Regions from separate parts of the Paenibacillus sp. FSL R7-0652 genome, predicted to be linked through region 2. Evidence: riboswitches for the same ligand, from Rfam matches in the RefSeq annotation. Region 2 holds a riboswitch; the other holds the start of a gene.
What was found. A riboswitch is a leader RNA that binds a small molecule or an ion and turns the genes downstream of it on or off. The one in region 2 is predicted to bind ZMP and ZTP.

Region 1: another riboswitch for ZMP and ZTP. It lies ahead of MKY97_RS26285 (TIGR01440 family protein); the one in region 2 lies ahead of MKY97_RS09685 (DJ-1/PfpI family protein).

The regions. Positions count from the first base shown of each region.
Region 1 covers NZ_CP152001.1:6,013,192-6,017,617, reverse strand. The annotation lists gene MKY97_RS26300 (L-threonylcarbamoyladenylate synthase) at 30-1,121, shown strand; gene MKY97_RS26295 (manganese efflux pump MntP family protein) at 1,360-1,920, shown strand; gene MKY97_RS26290 (low molecular weight protein arginine phosphatase) at 1,984-2,556, shown strand; ZMP/ZTP riboswitch at 2,654-2,735, shown strand; gene MKY97_RS26285 (TIGR01440 family protein) at 2,878-3,471, shown strand; gene glyA (serine hydroxymethyltransferase) at 3,690-4,426, shown strand, end outside.
Region 2 covers NZ_CP152001.1:2,111,653-2,116,078, reverse strand. The annotation lists gene MKY97_RS09700 (FAD:protein FMN transferase) at 1-856, shown strand, start outside; gene MKY97_RS09695 (Type 1 glutamine amidotransferase-like domain-containing protein) at 905-1,567, opposite strand; gene MKY97_RS09690 (GNAT family N-acetyltransferase) at 1,668-2,147, opposite strand; gene MKY97_RS09685 (DJ-1/PfpI family protein) at 2,163-2,762, opposite strand; ZMP/ZTP riboswitch at 2,811-2,889, opposite strand; gene MKY97_RS09680 (serine hydrolase) at 2,974-3,996, opposite strand; gene MKY97_RS09675 (excinuclease ABC subunit UvrA) at 4,011-4,426, opposite strand, start outside.

The sequences.
Region 1 (4,426 bases), 2.8 Mb from region 2:
TGCTGCAGGAACAAAGTGAAGTAGAAGATATGCAGGAGATTTCCCTGTATTCCAGTGTGAAAAAGGGGAGCGCCGCCCGTGAAGCGGCGCTTGCTGACCTGCAGGCAGCGGCAGCCTGCCTGGGTCAAGGAGAAACCGTGGCCTTCCCGACCGAGACGGTCTACGGTCTCGGCGCAGATGCGCGGAGCACAGAAGCGGTGGAAGCGGTATTTGCCGCCAAGGGTCGGCCTTCCGACAACCCGCTGATTGTGCATATCGCGCATCGTGACCAGCTGCAGGAACTGGTCACTGAGGTTAACGAGACAGCGGAAGCATTGATCACGGCCTTCTGGCCGGGTCCACTTACGCTGGTGCTGCCGGTTAGGCCAGGGGCGGTGTCCCCGCGCGTCACCGCCGGGCTGGATACGGTGGCCGTGCGCATGCCCGACCACCCGGTGGCTTTGCCGCTCATCGCAGCGGCAGCATGCCCTGTGGCTGCGCCAAGCGCCAACCGTTCCGGGCGGCCCAGCCCGACCCTCGCTGCACATGTGCGGGAGGATCTGGACGGCCGCATCGGCGGCATTGTGGACGGCGGCCCCACCGGGGTGGGCGTCGAGTCCACCGTGGTGCAGGCCGGTGACGACGGTACCGTCACCATCCTGCGCCCTGGCGGCATCACGGCGGAGCAGCTGTCCGCCGTGGCCGCCCGTGTCGTCACGGACCCGGCGCTTCTCGCCGAGGGGTCCGGTGGCGACAGCACCAGCCCGGCGCCGCGCTCGCCGGGCATGAAGTACACGCACTACGCACCCGCAGGGGCGCTGTGCGTGGTTGAGGGGCCGCCCGAAGCGGTGGCGGCCTGGACCCGCGCCGCTCTCGCAGAGGCGGCGCAGCGCGGAGAGCGCACCGCGGTGCTGGCGTTCGCCGAGCACGCGGAGCAGTACCGCGCCGATGCCGTATTCTCGCTGGGCGACGCCAGCGAGCTGCAGGAAGCTGCGCGCAGGCTGTACGCCGCGCTGCGCAGCTGCGATGAGCAGGGCGCCACATATATTGTGGCGGAAGCCTGCTCGCGCGAAGGGATGGGAGCAGCCGTCATGAATCGGCTGCTCAAGGCAGCAGGCAACCAACTCATTCAAGTTGGCTGACCTGCCCACCTGAATGCTCCTGACCACCGGATCAGGAGACCCGACGCTCCGCAGACAGACGCCGCGTTTAACGTGACAACCGATTGCTTTTTCATACAGCGAGCAAGCCTTGACCTGCCTTTTCTCATCGGAATGCTGCATCAACACTTCTTCCTTCCAGTTTCACCGCATCCGTCATGTTTGAGTTCTTGTCCGCATATCGTGTACAAGAACCTTTATGCGACTTGGGGGAATGAGGATGTGGGATGTGTCTGCTCATGTGGGGCAGTTGGTAACCATTCTGATTATGGCCGTTGCGCTTGGGCTGGATGCGTTCTCGCTCGGTATCGGAATTGGCATGAAGGGCATACGGCTGCGGGACGTGTTGAAGATCAGTACGGTCACGGCGCTGTTCCATATCATCATGCCGCTTGCGGGCATGTATATGGGCAAGTATATGAGCTCCTTGCTGGGTGATATTACGAATTATGCGGCAGGCGGCCTGCTTGTGCTGCTGGGCGGTCATATGATTTTGAATGCGTTTCGCGAAGGGGAAACCAAGCTGGTGGATCACCGCTCTTTACTGGGTATTATTTTATTTTCACTCAGTGTCAGCGTAGATTCATTCTCCGTTGGCGTATCGCTGGGCATGTTCAGCAGCGATCTTGTTCTGACGATTCTGGCCTTCGGTTTCTGCGGCGGGTTGATGTCCATCTTGGGGCTGCTGCTGGGACGCCGGGTAAGTCAGAATCTGGGGGATTACGGTGAGGCAGTAGGCGGAGCCATCTTGCTTGCCTTTGGACTTTTGTTTATATTTTAAAATAAAACGTGCGAACGATACGATAGGCATATCACATCTTGATCTAATGGGGAGGCTAACACAATGAAACATATTTTATTTGTATGTACAGGCAATACGTGCCGCAGCCCCATGGCAGAAGGGCTTTTGCGAAAACTGGCATCCGAGCGCGGCATTGAGGTGCATGTTCGTTCTGCGGGTGTAGCCGCAGCGTCGGGAATGCCGATCTCGCGTCATGCCGAAGCGGTGTTGAAGGATCATAGTGCGGAGGGACCGTCCCATTCCACACAGCTCAGCGCAGAGCTGGTCGATTGGGCCGATCTGATTCTGACATTAACCCGGAGTCATAAGCAGCATGTGATGCAGGTGTTTCCGGATTCCATTCAGAAGACCTATACGTTGAAAGAGTATGTGGAGAATGATGAGCAGGTGCTGCAGGACCTGCAGGAATTGGACAGCCTGTACGCGACACTGGAGATGAAGCGTGCACTGGGGCAGGAGATTTTGGCATCCGAGCGGGAGCGCGCCATTGAGATCCGCCAACGTATACCGAGCTTTGATATCTCGGACCCGTTTGGCGGGAGTCGGGATGATTACAATATCGCTGCAGCAGAGATACGGACAGCTTTATCGCGGCTTCTGGATAAGCTTGAGTAAATTTCGGCAAAGATAGACAAGATATAGAAACAGAACATCAGATGTAAATTAACCGTTGATTTTAGAGTAGGGTTGATTTATGATGAAGGGGAAAACAGGGATCCGGTGTAACTGGCGACGAAGTGGGCACAACCACAATGGAGCACCGGAACAAACGGCCGGTCGCCTGGGCAAAAGAGCAATTCTGCGATACCCGCAGACTGCTCTTTTTTTCGTCTTTCGTCTGATTTTTCGCTATAATAGTACCTGAAATGCCATGAGCGTATGCAGAGGAGAAAGCAGCACGAGGCAGCAGGCATGATTTTATCGGGAGGCGATAGGATGACGATTGAATTGGATTCGGAACAACCTGGACTGCAGCAGCAGACCGCATCGATCCTGCGTGAACTGGCACTTGCCGGAAAGCTTGGAGCCGGACACATTGTTGTCATTGGCACAAGTACAAGCGAGGTTGCAGGTCGGCGTATTGGAACAAGCGGTGCAGTGGACGTAGCGCAGCAGCTGCTTGCGGGTATTCACGAGGTGCAGACGGAGTTTGGTTTCCATACCGTATTCCAATGCTGCGAACACCTGAACCGGGCGCTTGTGATGGAACGTGCGCTGCTTGAGCGTCTCGGACTGACAGAGGTTGGTGCAGTACCTGTACCAAAGGCTGGTGGTTCCATGGCATCGACTGCCTATCGATCACTGTCCGATCCGTGTCTGGCTGAGCATATTCAGGCTCATGCAGGTCTGGATATCGGGGAGACGATGATTGGCATGCATCTGCGTCATGTTGCGGTTCCTTTCCGTACATCGCTTCGCTATATTGGTGAGGCTCGTGTGACCGCAGCACTTACCCGTCCGAAGCTGATTGGCGGCGAACGGGCAGTATATCGTATGGAAGAGCAGCCTGATTCAACCTTTTGTGACTAACGTATAAAGCGAAATGATGTTTACACGTAAACGGAGAGTGCAGCACCAATCTGGAGAAGCAGCGCGTTCACGTTTATCACCGGATTTTCTCTTTGTCAAAAGGGGCTCAAAGAAATCTGGGGATAACAGTGATCGTAAGATGGTGATGCAATCGAAGTCAGGCGTGTAACCTGAAAGCTCGCTTTATAACTTCATTATAATCTAGGAGGAATTTAATCATGGAACAATTGCGCAAGAATGACCCTGCAGTATTGGAAGCGATGAATCTTGAACTGAAACGCCAACAGAACAACATTGAGCTGATCGCATCCGAGAACATCGTAAGTGAAGCGGTAATTGAAGCAATGGGCTCTGTATTGACTAACAAGTATGCTGAAGGTTACCCGGGCAAACGTTACTATGGCGGTTGTGAGCATGTTGATATCGTTGAAGATATCGCGCGTGATCGTGCCAAGGAACTGTTTGGTGCAGAACATGCGAACGTGCAGCCGCACTCCGGTGCACAAGCGAACATGGCTGTATATCTGGCAGCCTTGAAGCCTGGCGATACCGTTCTGGGGATGAACCTGGCGCATGGTGGTCACTTGACGCATGGTAGTCCGGTTAATGCTTCCGGTTTGCTGTACAATTTCGTTGCTTACGGCGTACAGGAAGATACATTCCTCATTGATTATGATGAAGTTCGCAAAGCAGCATTCAAACACCGCCCTCGTCTGATCGTAGCAGGCGCAAGTGCATATCCGCGTACGATTGATTTTGAAAAGCTGGCGTCCATTGCCAATGATGTTGGCGCGCTGTTCATGGTCGATATGGCGCATATCGCAGGACTTGTTGCAGCCGGACTGCATCCTAACCCGGTGCCGCATGCACACTTCGTAACGACGACAACACACAAAACGCTGCGCGGACCACGCGGTGGTATGATTCTATGCCGCAAATCCTGGGCAGCTGCCAT
Region 2 (4,426 bases):
CAGGGAAGCAGCGAATATGCTGTTCCGTTATGAGAAGGTCTTCAGTGCCAACAGTGATCACTCACAGCTTGCCAGGCTAAAACAAGAAGCCGCAGCACATCCGCTCAGAGTGGACAAGGAACTGTATGATCTCATCAAAATAGGCAAAGAACACAGCCTGAATGAAGATTCCTTTTTAAATATTGCCATAGGTCCCTTGATTAAATTATGGAGAATTGGTTTTCGCGAAGCACATGTGCCAGAGGATGCCGCGATCAAGAAGGTTCTGGAGCTGTTGAATCCTGAAAACATTCAGCTTGATGATGAGCAGCAAACCGTGCATTTATTAAAAAAAGGCATGGAGATCGACCTTGGAGCTATCGCTAAAGGTTATTTCGCGGATCAGGTTATGGCATTTTTCAAGAAAAATGGAGCTGATGCCGCAATGGTCGATATGGGCGGGAACGTACTCGTTCATGGCGATTCCCCTTCCGGGTCCAGTCACTGGAATGTTGGCATACAGAACCCCTTTTTGCCCAGAGGAAACGCAGCAGCACTCGTCAGCATCAGAGAACAATCTGTCGTAACCTCAGGCATATATGAGCGCGTTTTAGAAAAGAATGGACAACAGTACCATCATATATTCAGCAGTACAACGGGCTACCCCATCGAATGTAATGTCGCTTCATTAACCATTATTGCGGATAAATCGCTGGACTGCGACATCTATACGACAGAATTATTCGGGTTTGATGCGGCCTCCATTATTCATAAAGTAAATCAAATGAAGCATATTGAGGCTGCCGTCATCACGACCGATGGAAATCTGGCCTTCACCGACAATCTAAAGGGGAGAATCCATCCCTTATCAAGTTAAGATGATCAGAAAATTTTCAGGCGAACGCTTCGCTTTCTCAGGTTTTTTCTATCCTTTCCGTTTCTGAATCTTAGATTCGGAGATTACATATACAGGACCTAAAATATCTATTTTGCCGTCCTTTACACGAATAGCACTTTCCTGTTCTGCCGCATAAACATCCATCTCTTTAGATAGCGGAAACAGGTAACCTTCAACAAACGTATCGCAGCTGCGTCCAGCATGAGATTCATAGGCAAAATGATCAAAGCCCAACCCCTCATATATCGTAGTTGTTTCACCCTTAGGGGTATCGTCATTCGAAGATAACCATTTTGCAGCCATGTTTAATGAACCCGCGCTCGCACCAAGGATAACGGCCTTGCTGTTTTTAATCACATTGGATAGTTCATATTCCGCCAAAAACTCATGCTGCTGCACAGGATCTCCCCCACACAGAAAAATGACAGAGGCTTTCTGAATAAGCTGCTGAGCCTTTTCTTTTGGCATACGGTAATCAATGAAATGATATTCAACAAAATGGAGGTTTGCCTGAGTTAACCATGTCCATTCTGTAATATCCTCAAAGTTCACCTGCTCATCTTCATCATCAGACGGCTGAGCGCTAATCATCACAAGCGATTTCCTATCTGCAATATCCTCTTGCAATCGTTCGACCAGTTTCTCTGGAAAAAAATCATTAAACCAACTGAAATAGTAGTGAGTACTCAAACTGTATTACCTCCATATGTATAAATTTATGAACTTTTATTCTCTATCTAAAGATAGAACTTGAGGACATCATTTAAACGTAAATCAATATCGTTTACAGTTAGCTTAACGTTTTAGTGAAAGTGACTCTATGGTAATCCGTTCTAAAAAAATCCCTTTCGTAAGCTGTCAATTCAAATCCGATATTGTTATAAAATTGGATTGTATCTTCATTTCCAACATGACCTAGTGTGTAAAGAATAATTTCTTTCTCATTCATTTTTTTTATTGTTTCTAAAATCGTATTGATCAAAGCCACTCCAATACCTTGCCGCTGAACCCCCTTCTTTACCACTACACCCACGATCTCGTATAGACGTAACTGTTCATTATATAAATAACCTGCATGACCAATGGTTTCATTATTATCACCAATCGCTACGTAGTATCCTTCTGCATCGTTTTCTTCCCTCGGAACTAAAAACTTTGACCAACGTACAGGATATTGATCAATGATAAACGTAGGAAATTGTAGAGGATATTCACTCATTATTTTTTCTATGTTAATTTGGTCTTTATGTTCCAGCAGACGAATATGCACATGGATCCCCCCGTTTCAAGCCTTCTTCCAATCATATTCCATAAGATTTGCAGTTTTTACAGCTCTATCTTCGCCTAATAATTTTTCTATAACATACAGCGCAGCATCCATACCGGCAGATATGCCCGCGGATAATACAATTTTCCCATTATCGACATAGCGGGCCTCTTCCATGATTTCAGTAGAAGCAGGTACAATATGCCTTAATTCGTCCATAGCTAAGCGATTGGTTGTCACTTTTAAACCATCTAATAATTGGGCTTTTGCTAAAATCAAGGCTCCAGTACAGACAGACAAAATGACCTCTACATCATTTGATATCTCTCGAATCCAATTCGTAACCGTTTCATTATTCATTTCTTTTCTTGAACCCCAACCTCCAGGAATCACCAATATATCGGGATTAGGGCAATTATCAATAGTATACGCTGGATTGATGCTTAGACCTCCCAAGGTTTGGATCGGACCGTTATTTTCCGCGACAGTGTAAACATTGAAATCCTGCCCCCTGTTACTTCCTGAGATAAAGACTTCGTACGGTCCTGCAAAATCCAAAGGTTCAACCTGTTCAAAAATGAATATAGCTGCATTTCTTGCTCGTTTTATCTGTTCCATCGTCTTCATCTCCCATAAAATAAATAAAAGTATCCGGTCTAAGACCAGATACTTCGCCCAGGCGTACGGCATATGAAATATGTGCTTCCTCGTGGTTCTCCACGTTACGTCAGTTACACATACCAAATATTTACTTCATTATAATCTGAACATTTAGACGACTACAAGTATTTTCTGTACTGATCATATAACAGCTTTACACAAAGGATAATTATCTTGTAACGGATGGAATAATAAAGTCACGAATGATTGATCTTGGATTCTTCCAATTTCGTGCAGCAACCTTTGCCGTGATAACAACGACTATATCCAGTTCAGGAACACAACAAATGTATTGGCCTCCCGCACCTGCTGCAAAAAAAACCTTATGACCTCTTTCCTCGCTTATCCACCAATGATATCCGTACGTTCCGATTGACTCCGACCCACCACTTTTTTCACTGGTAGAATCTTTAACCCAAGAAGAAGAAATGATCTGTTTATTATCCCAAACTCCGTTATTCAGATATAAATATCCTAGCTTCGCCATATCCCGTGATAATAACTTTAAGTCACATGCTCCATATGGAATTCCCTTAGGGTCAGTGAGCCAAGTTCTCTTTCGAATACCAAGAGGAGAAAAAAGGTGTTTGTCAGCAAATTGTTCAACTTCTTGATTCGTTACTTTAGCTACTATGGCAGATAATAAATGTGAATCCGGACTTTTATACTGAAAGCTCCCCTTTAAGGCAGGGTTAACAGGTAGTCTTAAGATAAAATCGACCCAGTCATTACTGCGAATCAATCGATCTGTCATTCTTTCAACTAACCAACGATCGGTTTGCCAATAAAAACCTGAACACATTGTCAACAATTGCTCAATAGAGGTTTGTCCCGCTAAAGAAGTTCGATCAGAAATGTATTCAGTGAATATATCTCCTAATTTCTCATCAACACCAGATAGATATTTTTCATGAATTGCAATTCCAACTAATGTCGAAGTGAAACTTTTGGTCACAGACCTCATATCCATTAAGTCTTTCTCATTAAATCCATTAAAGTACCGTTCATTAACAATAAAACCATCTCTAATTACAAGCAAACTGTTTACATTACTAAAGTTCTCGAGAATGTAATTATTAGCTTTTGCAAGAATATCTTCATTCATTTCTTTCTCTTCTGGGGCGGAAGTCTGCCAATCATCCGTTGGCCAATAGCTTCGTGGTATTGATTTGTATTCTTTAGAATCTTGCATGATCTCTCCCTAATTCATAATTTTAGATATTTCGAGATTATCGATTCCTTATTATTCATTAGATCCCAGGGTGATCCTTGAGCAATTACATATCCCCCCTTGTCTCCACCTCCGGGTCCCAGTTCAATAATCCAATCACAGAATGACAGGAACTCTGGATCATGTTCTATAACGATGACCGTGTTCCCTTTTTGAGTTAAATCTTCTACTAATAACATTAATTTAGAAATATCTGAATAACCTAGGCCAGTAGTTGGTTCGTCAAGAACATAGAGCATATTTGATTTTCGAATATGACCCAGTTCTTTCGCCAGTTTTACTCTCTGAGCTTCACCGCCACTTAGAGAAGGAGTTGGCTGCCCTAACTTCAAATAGCCCATTCCTACACGCTCAAGAGTATGTAACATATGCACAATCGATCGATCATTTT